3 regions of the Ochrobactrum sp. Marseille-Q0166 genome follow, and region 3 is predicted to be linked to each of the others. Evidence: predicted binding sites of a transcription regulator. Region 3 holds the regulator's gene; each other region holds the start of a gene.

Region 1 (4,209 bases), 570 kb from region 3:
GTTGCCTATGCAGCCGACCTCACGGCGGGGCGCGAAGAAGCTGGCCTTCGCCTGGCCATCGTCATTCGTGCCGCAACTGTCGATATTGCTGCCTGGGTTATACCGATTGTTATCGTCGGCCTGATCGCACAACGTATCGGCATTGCAAAGCGCTATGCCGCTTATGTAATTGCAACCAACTGGGGCAGCGCACTTCTTGCATGGCTTTTCGCGCCAATCACGCTGCTACAGCTATTCTTTCCGGGGTTTCTTGATGTCGCGACGCTGTTTGCGTTCTTGCTCTTCGCCATCTCGATCATCCTGAGCTACCGGCTGACCTTCATCGTGCTGCAGCGCCCGCACGGTTATGTGGCACCGTTCTTTGCCTGCATGTTCTTCGGCTCACTGTTCATCACAGTGTTCCTGCAACAGCTTTTTGGCATCGGAATTGGCGCACAGACTTTTTAAAACGGAAACGGGTAATCAACGCCAATCAGATAAAGCCCATAGGGCGGTGCGACCTGACCGCAGGCTTTGCGATCCCTGGCCTCAAGTGCTGCCTGCAGATCATCAGCCGTCCAGCGGCCAACGCCAACTTCCATCAGGCTTCCCGCAAAGGAACGCACCTGATTATGCAGGAACGAACGTGCTGAAACCCGCATTTCGACATAGTCGCCATTGCGCGTGATATCCAGCCTGTCGAGTGTCTTCACCGGACTTTTTGCCTGACATTGCGTTGCGCGGAATGTCGTAAAATCATGCTCACCCAGAAGCCGCTTTGCAGCCTCATGCATCGCTTCGTGGTCAAGGCGTTTCTGCACCCACCAAACGCGCTGATAATCAATCGCCAGAGGCGAACGGCGGTTGTGAATGCGGTAGAGATAATGCCGGGCGCGCGCCGAGAAACGTGCATCAAAAGCATCCGTTGTCTTCTCGACATTGAGAATGCTGATACGTTCATCCGCCATGACCAAATGCGCATTGAGGGCATCGCGCACTTTCGCAGCACCCCAATCCTTGGTCAGATCGACATGAATGACCTGCGCGCTCGCATGGACGCCTGCATCGGTGCGGCCTGCCGCACTCAATGTCAGATCTTCACCACAGAATTTCTTGAAAGCCTGCTCAATCGCGTTCTGCACGGCATGGCCGTTTTCCTGCCGCTGCCAGCCGACATAGGGCGTGCCGTCATATTCGACAGTGATCTTGTAACGAGGCACCGCTCAGAGAACCTTCGTCACAGACGCTCCACGCAGAAACTCCTGCGCGGGCAAAGGCTTACCGCCTGAACGTTGTAACGTTATGAGACGCACGGCACCATCGCCGCATGCGATCGTCAGGCGATCATCAAGTACAGTGCCCGGAGCGCCGCTTCCCTCGCCCAATGTGGAGCGCTGGAGTTTGACACGTTCAACCGCACCGTTGATTTCCATCTCACACCATGCGCCTGGAAATGGCGAGATACCGCGGATCGTATTGTGCACGTCCTTTGCAGGCTTCGACCAGTCGATACGCGCTTCCGCCTTGTCGATCTTGGCGGCATAGGTCACACCTTCCTCCACCTGCGGCTGAAGTGTCAGACTTTCGCGCTCAAGCGCACCAAGCGCACGCACCATCAGGTCAGCACCGATAAGGCTCAGACGATCATGCAGCTCGCCTGCAGTCATGTCCGGCGTGATCGCAACTTTTTCGGCCATAGCGACGGGACCGGTATCAAGCCCCGCATCCATTTTCATGATCATCATGCCGGTTTCCGTGTCGCCCGACATGATGGCGCGTTGAATGGGAGCAGCCCCGCGCCAGCGCGGCAGAAGCGAGGCATGACCATTGTAACATCCAAGGCGCGGCGCATCGAGAATGGCCTGTGGCAGCAGCAGGCCATAAGCCACGACGATTGCCACATCCGCTTCCAGGCTCGCAAAAACGTCCTGCTCTTCGGCGCCTCTCAGGCTTTTCGGTGTGAAAACCGGGATGCCGAATTCCTCGGCCTTTTCATGCACCGGTGACTTGGTCAATTCCAGCCCGCGACGGCCAGCCGGACGCGGTGGCTGCGAATAAACCGCAACCACTTCATAACCTTGTCCTATGATGGCTGTGAGGATTGGCACGGAGAAATCCGGCGTCCCCATAAAGACAATCCGCATCACAAAGCCCTGTTTGACGCACGTTGACTGGCGAGCTTCTTGAACTTCTTGATGACCATATCGCGCTTGAGCTTGGAGATATGATCAATAAACAGCACGCCATTGAGATGGTCGATTTCATGCTGCAGGCAAGTCGCCATGAGCCCGTCGGCTTCCATCGACTTTTCCTTGCCGTCCGCATCGAAATAATTGACCTTGATGGTCGCAGGCCGCTCGACCTCTGCATAATAATCAGGGATCGAAAGACAGCCTTCTTCATAAACGCTGCGTTCGTCCGATGAGGCGACAATCTCCGGATTGATGAAGACATGCGGCGCCTTCGGCTCTTCTTCCTTGGCCAGATCTATGACCAGCATCCGCAGAGGCTCACCCACCTGAATAGCAGCAAGGCCGATGCCCGGTGCATCATACATGGTGTCGAGCATGTCGCCGGCAAATTTGCGCAACTGATCGTCAAAGCGCTCCACAGGCTTGGAAAGCTGGCGCAGGACGGGATCGGGAAGAATTATGAGCGGTTTAATAGACATGCGTTTCACCTAATCGCTTGCGCGATAATCGTCAATTGCAACTTGTAAAATGTTCCCGTTTTGATCTCATCAAGGCGACACGAATCAGTTAAGCTTGATGCATGGAAAACCAGAACCTCTTGAATGAACCGCTTCTGCAGCTTGGCGCAACCTCCTTCACGCTGGGAAATATCCTCCTTGCGGGCATTGTTGTGCTGGTGTTGTGCCTCGCCATTTTTCTCATTGCGGCGACGCGTTCTGCACGCCTTCGCGCGGTCGCGGAAGCGCAGGCTGAAGACCGTGCGCGCGATGCGGAATATCGCATGGCGGAGATTCTGAAAGCTCAGTCCGAAATGCAGGGCCGCATGCAGACCATGGCCGAAGTTTTCGGCTCACGGCAGGCAGAGCTCAACCAGTCTATCCGCGAACGGCTCGACGGCATGACACACCGCATCGGCCAGACCATGACGGAGCAGACCCGTTCGACCCATGAAAACCTCGCAAAGTTGCAGGAGCGTCTGGCGGTTATCGACACAGCGCAGAACAATATTCAATCGCTTGCCGGTCAGGTCGTGCAGTTGCAGGCGATCCTTGCCAACAAGCAGACGCGCGGTGCCTTTGGCCAGTCGCGCATGGAAGCGATCATTGCCGATGGTCTGCCGCAGGGCGCTTACGAGTTTCAGGCGACACTATCCAACGGAACGCGCCCTGATTGCCTTGTGAAAATGCCAAACAACGCGCCTTCACTGGTTATCGATGCGAAATTCCCGCTTGAAGCATGGAACTCCATGCGCGAAACGGAAGCGCCGGAAGCACGCAAGGCAGCCGTTGCGCAGTTCCGCCGCGATATGGAAGTGCATATCAAGGATGTTTCCGACAAATATCTGATACCCGGCGAAACGCAGGATACGGCCTTCCTGTTCGTTCCGTCGGAGTCCATTTTTGCCGATATTCATGAGCATTTTGAAGCGCTGGTCCAGCGCGCGCACCGGGCGAGGATCGTCATCGTCTCGCCATCGCTGCTGATGCTGTCCATTCAGGTTATTCAGGCGATCCTGAAAGATGCCCGAATGCGCGAACAGGCGCATGTCATTCAGGGTGAAGTGATCCGCCTGATGGAAGATGTGGGCCGCCTTGATGAGCGTGTGCGCAAGCTGCAAACCCATTTCTTGCAGGCCAACAAGGATATCGACGACATTCTGGTGTCTTCCAATAAGGTCACCAAGCGTGGCGCGAAGATCGAAGCACTGGAATTTGGTCCGGCACCGGCTGAAGAGCCGCAGCGCCCGACGCGACAGTCGGATATCGCTCCCACCCAGATGCGCCTGCGCGTGGTGGATGAGGATTAGACAGTAAATCTGACAGGTGCATCAAAAGAAACAGATGATACAGTCTTCCGGCAAATAAGTATCGGAGATTATTATGCCAAAATACAATTTATTACATAAAGAATCTGGAATGTTTTTAACTGCTGGTCTCGTCGCGATTGATTCTCTCTCACCACTTATAGGAACGAAAAACGTTCCCAATTACAACTGGACGATCAATCAAAATTTCGATGGCATTCAGCAAGGTCGCAT
Region 2 (4,209 bases), on a different contig from region 3:
CGTAATCCCCAATTGGTTGAAGATCGCCGCCGCCGCTGTTCTGGCGGCTTTTTTGTGTCTGGCGGTTGGATACGTGGCCGGAACCATCAAAGAGCGTCACCGGTCAGCATTGGCCACTGCAGAAGCAACCGCAAAGGCAATCCAAAAGAGGGCGGATATAGATGAGGAAGTTATTAGTATGGATGCTCACAGGCTTTGCCTTGAGCTTGGCGGGTTGCGCGAGCAATGCGACGAACTGCGCAGGCTGGAAGCCAGTAAGCCTTAAGCCTGACACTGCCGTCTATCTGGCCGCCAATGATTTGAAAGCCGGGCAGGGTATTGCAGGGCATAATGCGTTCGGGAAGTCGCGGGGTTGCTGGTAAATGTCAGATCCAGGGCAGGAGCGGGCATTAGGCCGTGTCGAGGGTAAGCTTGATCATATCATCAGGGATCAGGAGCAAGCCAGATCAGACCGGAAGCAGCAATATGAGCGCCAAGAGAAAACCGAACGTCTGCTTGAGGAAATGAGCAGGCAGATGAAAGGCATGAGCCTTCGTCTTGAGAAGGTCGAGGAACCAGTTGCCGACTTCAATCGCTGGAGGGAGCGTGGTGTTGGAGCGATTATGCTTGTGTCATTCGCAGCCGCATCACTCGGCGGGTTATTTGCCACATTCGGGAAGAAGATTTGGGTGTTGATGACGGGGTAAAACGGGGCAGAAGAAGGGGAATTGAGAGGGTGCAAGGTGAACACATTGCCACACCCGACTTAGGTGTGGCGGAACACGTTGAGAACCAATTGCCACACCTTGAAAAATATCAAAGTGTTTTCAATTGCTTATTGTTATTTTTGGAAAAGATTGGAGGCCTCACCCGGAATCGAACCGGGGTGCAAGGATTTGCAGTCCTCTGCGTAACCACTCCGCCATGAGGCCTTCTAAAGAGCTGTGCCAAATCAGCCGCTAAGCTCTTGATGAGTTCCAATATTGATCGAAACTCGCTTCGTCAAGCCGTTCCGGACGATTGTACGATTTTTGTCCAAAGGTTTCCGTGATGTGTTCATGCTAAATTCATTCGTCTATTTCACGGTCTGAAGGCGTCTGTGGTTGCGCGAGATTGCCCTTTGAAAAAGTGTAGCCTGTTTCTACCGCATTACGTCCGAACTTGTTTCGCAGCCGATCGATCGCATTTTCTGCGACTGCCCGTTTTGTTGCCTGAGTATCAACGAGGTCAGGCGGATCGGCGCGGTCGTCTGTTGACAGTTCGCCGACACCGATACCCAGCAGCCTGAATCTTGTTCCATCCAATTCCTTTTCCAGGAGCTGAAGGCCGGTACGAAAAATGCGATCTGCCAACTGTGTTGGGTCTGCAAGCTGGCGATTGCGTGTGCGCAACTTGAAATCATGTGTTTTGAGTTTGAGCATCACTGTGCGGCCGGCGATGTCTCCGGCCTTCAGCCGCTGCGAGACTTTTTCTGACAAGGCACGTAACACGGGAACGAGATCGGTTGCTTGCGAGAGATCTTTGTTAAAGGTCGTTTCTGCCGAAACACTTTTCATGTCATGTTCCGGCTCGACTTTACGGCTGTCTTGCCCGCGAGAAAGTCTGAAAAGACGCTGCCCCATGGTACCATAGGCCTTCATCAACGAACCTTCATCCATTGTCTGCAATTGTCCGATTGTACGAATACCATCGCTTTGGAGCTTTGCATTAAAAGCTTTTCCTACGCCCCAGATCATACTGACCGGTTTATCACGCAGGAAATCCTGAGCTTCAGCTTCGCCGATAACTGAAAACCCCCGAGGCTTTTGAAGATCAGAAGCAACCTTCGCTAAATACTTGCAATAGGAAAGCCCGACCGAGATTGAGATGCCGATTTCTTCTTCGACGCGTTTTGCAAAACGAGCGAGAACAAGTGCCGCTGGTGCGCGATGCAACCGTTCTGTGCCGTCGAGATCAAGGAATGCCTCATCAATCGAAATGGGTTCGACGAGTGGCGTCAGGTCATACATCAATTGACGGACTTCCCGTCCGACACGCGCGTATTTTTCCATATTAGGCTTTATAACCACCGCCTCGGGGCAAGCTTCCAACGCTTTGAACATAGGCATGGCTGAACGAACACCATGAATGCGGGCGATGTAGCAGGCGGTGGAAACGACGCCGCGCGTACCGCCGCCAATAATAACCGGTTTATCGCGAATATCCGGGTTGTCCCGCTTTTCAACAGAAGCGTAAAAAGCATCGCAATCCACATGTGCCAGGGAGAGCTTGTACAACTCGGGATGGCGCAAAAGCCTTGGGCTGCCACAGCTGCCGCAACGTTTCGCTGTCGCAGTCTTTTGCGGTGACAGGCAATCGCGACAGAACCCTTGCTCTGAACTGTTTGCGGCGTGTTGTTCGGTCATGGTTGCGTGCTGTCCGATGAACATAAAAGGAACATCGCTTTATAACACTAAAGTCTACCGAAGCCATCGTTACTCGATCACACTGTCAGTTGTGCACTTGACATTGGTGAAGATATCACCAAGTTTAGCAATATGAACAACCGTTTCGCTTCCATACTCCATCGGGTTCACCCGATCACGGGATAGCACCCCTCGAGTCCTGCTTAGCGCAGAGGATTCCGGGGGACGGTTCGCCGCTTGCCAGCAAGCGGATTTGCTAAAAGCGCTTTCTTAAAAAAACAATCAGTTATTCCGAACGAGAATCGTTACGGAGAACAATCATCACTAGACAGCAGTGAGCTAACGTCATGAGCGTAAAAAACCGCAAGAAGCCCAAAATCGTCGTGAGCAATATTGACAATGAACGCCTGACAATTCTGGCCGGGAACGTCTCTGAAAAGCTGGAGGAAGTTGCCGAGGAGCTGTTACAGGAACTGGATCGTGCGAAAGTCGTTCCGCAGAAAAAACTGCCGCTCGACGTTGTTTGCATGGGAGCGACTGTCGAATATCGTTCTAATGATGGCCAAGAGCGAAAAGTCACACTTGTTTATCCGGGTGAGGCAGATATTGCACAGGGCAAGATTTCTATTTTGACGCCGATCGGTGCAGCCCTGTTAGGTTTGGCTCCGGGGCAGTCCATGTCATGGGTTGCTCGTGATGGAAAAGCGCATGAGCTGAGTGTTCTGAGTGTTTCTCAGGTTGCGCCCGAAAGTGCATGACTTCAATCATATGACTAAAAAAGCCCCGGAAACGGGGCTTTTTTGTTCTAGTAATCAGATTTAAGACGTTCACTTGGCTCTGACTTTGCTATTTTTGGGCCCACACTTTTCGACAAAATCACTGAAGACGTAAACATGATATTTGAACACAAGTAGCTCGCCTTTGCCGCGTTTTACAAAGTCCTTCTGATTCAACATGCGATCAACACGCTTGATTTCTCTCCATTTTTGTCGGCAGGTCGATGCTGGTGTCACGCGTTGCGTAAAAAATGTACCATCGCTTAAGGGTATCTTCGGTGTGTTATATTGCGCATCTTTTTCAGCATCTGTGGTGACGCATCCACCTATAACGGTGAGGACTATACCGAGGAAAAAGATACGAATACCAAATTGTAATTTAGAAATTGGTCAGCTCCATCTCAAGAGATTCCATTCGCTTGGATTAAACATGCATTTCATACTCAAGTTTAAATCGCAAGCTCAGGAGTGGCGATAGACTTGGGAAATGGAACTGTTTTAAAGCTGGACCGTTAATCCGATGGGAGTGACGGTTGTGTCAACCGAACACGACGGTATGGAAAACACAGGGATTTTTTCGGTTTCTTCCTGTGGCCAACGGAATGGCAGACGAGTTCTTGTCCCGTCCGGCTGTTGCTCCACTATCTTCAGATCAGTCTAAAATTGATTGGTGATGCCACCCGGTAAAAGAACTGCAGCTTTTTCGATTGTGGCCGGGTCTCGTCCGGTTTCCTGGCAAAACCGCAACAGGGTCGGTTCATGGCCTAAATAGAATTGCAGCACCCCTGCCAGAAAACCGGGCTCTTGTGCGGCGGAGCGGATTGAAGAGGCTTCAATGCCCGTTAGAGCGAGAAACCGTGACATAAGATCATTGTCGTGCGCCAACCATACAAGTGCTTCTACGGCAAGTGTTTCGGCCTCTGCCTCGTTCATGACGGTCTTCATGCATTCGCTCCACTTTCAGCTCAATACGTTTATCAAAGATATGAATATACGATTCAGGATTTGGGAGAATATTTGCTATTCGTCAATCAAATACGCTTAAACTA
Region 3 (4,209 bases):
GTCATGATTGTCGTGATGCTCTGCGCATTGCTGGCTGACCGTGCTGCCATCAGTATGCGCAATCTTGCGATTGCGTCTGTTGCGATGATCGCAATTTCACCGCATGAGATTCTTGGGCCAAGCTTTCAAATGTCTTTTTCCGCAACTGCTGGCTTGATCGCTGCATTTGCCTGGTGGAGTGACAGGAAAGCACGCAATCAAACGTCTCGCGAAAATCGGCGTGCTGTGCCGCGTGGGTTTCTATCCAAAATGCTCGTTCCAGCGGTGGCGACGGGAGCAACATCGATTGTTGCCGGTGTAGCAAGTGGCATCTTTGCCGCCTATCATTTCAACAATACCGCACCCTTAGGCCTGGTCGGGAACGTATTGGCCTTGCCGGTTATCTCGATCCTTGTGATGCCCTTTGCAGTGCTGAGCTTGGTGTTGATGCCATTGCAGCTTGATTGGCTACCACTACAGATTATGGGATTTGGCGTCCTATTAGTCAGGCATATAGCGAGTTTGGTTGCTAGCTTTTCTCCTGACGGCAATCCGGGCGTCATGCCTGCAAGCACGCTTATCCTCTGGACTGTAGCGCTTGTTATCGCGGTTGTTTCCACGACATGGTTGCGATGGCTGGCTTTACCCTTTGTTATTACTGGTCTTTTCGTTTTTATACGAACGCCATTGCCGGATATTCTCGTTAGCGAGGATGCAAAATTTGTAGCCGTGCGCCTACCCGATGGCAATTTTGCCGCAAATCGCAGCAGGCCGCCAAAATTCACAGGTCAAAACTGGCAGACTGCCTATCTGATCGAAACGTTTATTCCGCCGCAGATTGTAAAAAAGCAGAAGCCGGTATCCACCAATGATGCGTTTGTCTGCGAAGAGGGAGTTTGTACCATTCCTCTACGAGACGGGCGAATGTTTGCCTATACTGCGCAAGAGGAGATGAAGGATATTGCCTGCAATATTGGCGAGATTGTCGTTCTTGCGATAGCAAGCAAAAACCTCAATTGCCCGCGCTCCGATGTTTTACTGATCGACCGGCAGGAACTCGCTCTCAAAGGAACCCTTGAGCTCAGGCTTGGGAAACGTTTATCATCAGACGCGAGTGCATCAGCCAGATCAGCGAAACATGATCACAGCAAAGACGATAAAATCTATCGTTTTGCAGTCATCCAACCACGAAACTTAGCTGGCTATTCTGATAGTCTCAGCTTCGCAGTGGATGCGCCTACGCGGCCATGGCACCTGCATCGTCTGTATTCGAGAGCGGCACGAGGATTACCGGATCGCGAACATCAGAAGAAGTCTCGCAACGATCAATCTTCTGATTTTCAGGCGGCTCCCGACTTTAAGGAGACGACAGAGCCGCTCTGATTTAAAATGACAAAACCTCTATCGCTGCTTCCAACCAATACTAAAACTGTAAGTGCTAGTAACGCCGGATCAGGCCGATTAGTTTACCCTGCACGCGCACACGATCGGGGCCGAAAATGCGGGTTTCGTAAGCCGGATTCGCTGCTTCCAAGGCAATGGAAGCGCCTTTGCGGCGAAAACGCTTCAAAGTTGCTTCTTCATCATCGACCAGTGCGACGACGATTTCACCCGGATTGGCTGTATCACCGCGCTTAATGATCACTGTGTCGCCATCAAAAATACCGGCGTCGATCATCGAATCGCCTTTGACTTCCAAAGCGTAGTGTTCACCGGAGCCCAGCATTTCTGGAGGAAGGCTCAGTGAGTGTGTCTGATTCTGGATTGCCGAGATCGGCACACCGGCAGCTATGCGTCCCATCATGGGTACAGAAACCATTGTGGAGGAATCATTCTCCGCAATAACTGGAGTTGGGCGCGTCGGCGGAGGAGGGGGAGCTTTGCCGAGGCTTCCTTCGATGACGCTCGGAGCGAACTTCTTTTGAGAGTTCAAGCCCGGTGCTATCGAATCTGGTAAACGAAGCACCTCCAGCGCGCGCGCCCGATTAGGAAGCCTGCGGATAAAGCCGCGTTCTTCCAAGGCCGTGATGAGACGATGAATGCCTGACTTAGAAGCCAGATCAAGAGCTTCTTTCATTTCGTCAAAGGACGGAGGGATGCCCGTCTCTTTAAGACGTTCATGAATGAACAGCAGAAGTTCGTGCTGCTTACGGGTTAACATGCGCTACACCCTCCAGACCAGAATCAAATAAAAACAAAACCAGAACGAACACTATATGTTCCAGTCTTGTTCTGCAATGGTTTTAAAATGATTAATGAGGTTTGGAATTAATACCGTTCGTTACAACATTAATATCGCGCAAGAATCACCGATAGCCGCAGCGGGTGCATTTTCTTCTCTGATCAACAGCGCATTGGAGCCCACAAGAGCAGAAAGCATTGAAGAATCCTGAACTGGACATGGCTTGGCAATCAATGTTCCGTCGATTGCCTTCTCAACGGTCGCACGAACAAAGTCCCTGCGGTGATCGTTCGCACTCATTGGCTGACCAAATTTCGCGGGGCGAATATCTGTAGCTAAATCAATGCCTGATAGCTTCGCCACCAGTGGACGCAGAAATATCAGACTACAGACGAGGCTTGAAACCGGATTGCCCGGTAAGCCGATGACATGCACCGTCTTGCCTGAAACTGTCTTGCGGCCATACATCAACGGTTTTCCCGGGCGCATAGCGATTTTCCAGAAGGCGAGATCGACGCCGCAATTCTGCAAAGCCCCGTGAACGTAATCGCGGTCTCCAACCGACGCGCCACCGATCGTTACTAGAACATCGACGCCATCTTTGAGCGCTGCGCTGATTGCCGATTCGATCTTTGCGGGGTCGTCGTTGATGATGCCCATATCTTCAGGCTTACCGCCTGCGCGGCGGACAATTTCGGCGATGCCGACGCTGTTGGAAGCGACAATTTGGTCAGGGCCGGGAACTGTACCGGGTGGGACAAGTTCGTCGCCAGTTGCCAATATTGCAATGCGGGGCTGTTTGAAAACGGAAATGGCTGCGTTGCCACTGGCCGCAGCAAGGGAAAGTGCCGGGGCGTCGAGTGCTTTTCTCTTTGGAAGAATCACATCTCCGGGTGCGAAATCGAGGCCCGCGCGACGAATGTGGCGGCCTTTATAGAGTCCGTGCCGGATTGTTAGCCTGTCGCCGGAACGTTCCGTGTCTTCCTGAATAACGATGCTATCTGCGCCTGCTGGCATTGGTGCGCCGGTGAAAATGCGGACCGCCTGACCTTCGCTCAGCTGCCCGTCGAAACGCTTACCGGCTGCTGATTCGCCAATTATGGTCAGTTCAAGCGGATAGCTGATGTTTTCAGGTGCGATCAGCGCATAGCCATCCATGGCAGAGCAGTCAAAGGGAGGTTGCAGAAGGTGAGCTTTCACAGGTTCCGCAACAACACGTCCACCGGCTGAAGTCAAAGGAACCTGCTCGAAACCGTGTGGCTCTGCCAAGCTCAGGATACGTGCAAGGGCTTCATCGACAGGAAGCAGGGACATACTTTTTCCTCTCGTGCGAAAACTTAGGTTTTCCAGTCGCCTGATTTACCACCACTCTTTGCGGAAACACGAATATCGGTAATTTCCATGTGGCGATCAACGGCCTTTGCCATGTCATAGATGGTTAGGCAGGTGACTGATACGGCAGTCAACGCTTCCATTTCAACCCCGGTGCGGCCTTTCAGCTTCGCAGTTGCAAAGACGCGCAGGCCGGGAAGCGATTGGTCCGGTTCAATGTCCACCGAGACCTTTGTCAGCATCAATGGGTGGCAAAGCGGGATGAGGTCGGCGGTTTTCTTCGCAGCCATAATACCAGCCAGACGGGCCGTACCGATAACGTCGCCTTTGGCGGCATCGCCTTTCAGAATGAGTGCCAGAGTTTCCGGCTTCATTCTGACGGCACCTTCAGCGGTTGCCTGGCGCTCAGTCTCAGCCTTGTCGCCGACATCGACCATATGGGCGGCGCCAGTCTGGTCGATATGGGTGAGTTTGGCTGTCATGACTTAAACCTCGCCGGTCAGAAGTTCGCGAGTTGCCTGAGCAACATCATCCTTGCGCATCAGGCTTTCTCCGATGAGAAATGTGCCGATATCCGACTTCTCAAGGCGCAAGCAATCATCATGGGTGAATATGCCGCTTTCGCCGACCAGAAGATGGTCGGAAGGCACCATCTTTGCGAGGCGTTCGGAGACAGCAAGATCGACTTCAAATGTGCGCAGATTGCGATTGTTGAC

What was found. Region 3 encodes LexA, which represses DNA repair genes until DNA is damaged. Its sites were predicted from a motif close to TGTTCNNNNTGTGTTCNG; they were not measured.
Region 1: the regulator LexA is predicted to act here: its motif matches at 2,701-2,718, upstream of H5024_RS04205 (DNA recombination protein RmuC).
Region 2: the regulator LexA is predicted to act here: its motif matches at 2,401-2,418, upstream of H5024_RS15830 (DNA polymerase IV).

Annotation. Positions count from the first base shown of each region.
Region 1 covers NZ_JACJUO010000001.1:883,703-887,911, reverse strand. The annotation lists gene H5024_RS04225 (hypothetical protein) at 1-447, shown strand, start outside; gene truA (tRNA pseudouridine(38-40) synthase TruA) at 444-1,199, opposite strand; gene fmt (methionyl-tRNA formyltransferase) at 1,203-2,123, opposite strand; gene def (peptide deformylase) at 2,123-2,650, opposite strand; gene H5024_RS04205 (DNA recombination protein RmuC) at 2,752-3,978, shown strand; gene H5024_RS04200 (hypothetical protein) at 4,052-4,209, shown strand, end outside.
Region 2 covers NZ_JACJUO010000002.1:975,348-979,556, forward strand. The annotation lists gene H5024_RS15815 (hypothetical protein) at 1-265, shown strand, start outside; gene H5024_RS15820 (DUF1515 family protein) at 363-686, shown strand; tRNA gene H5024_RS15825 (tRNA-Cys) at 838-911, opposite strand; gene H5024_RS15830 (DNA polymerase IV) at 1,047-2,384, opposite strand; gene rnk (nucleoside diphosphate kinase regulator) at 2,732-3,142, shown strand; gene H5024_RS15840 (DUF3572 domain-containing protein) at 3,818-4,105, opposite strand.
Region 3 covers NZ_JACJUO010000001.1:1,454,285-1,458,493, forward strand. The annotation lists gene H5024_RS06965 (ComEC/Rec2 family competence protein) at 1-1,362, shown strand, start outside; gene lexA (transcriptional repressor LexA) at 1,418-2,140, opposite strand; gene glp (gephyrin-like molybdotransferase Glp) at 2,261-3,475, opposite strand; gene moaC (cyclic pyranopterin monophosphate synthase MoaC) at 3,499-3,975, opposite strand; gene trpC (indole-3-glycerol phosphate synthase TrpC) at 3,979-4,209, opposite strand, start outside.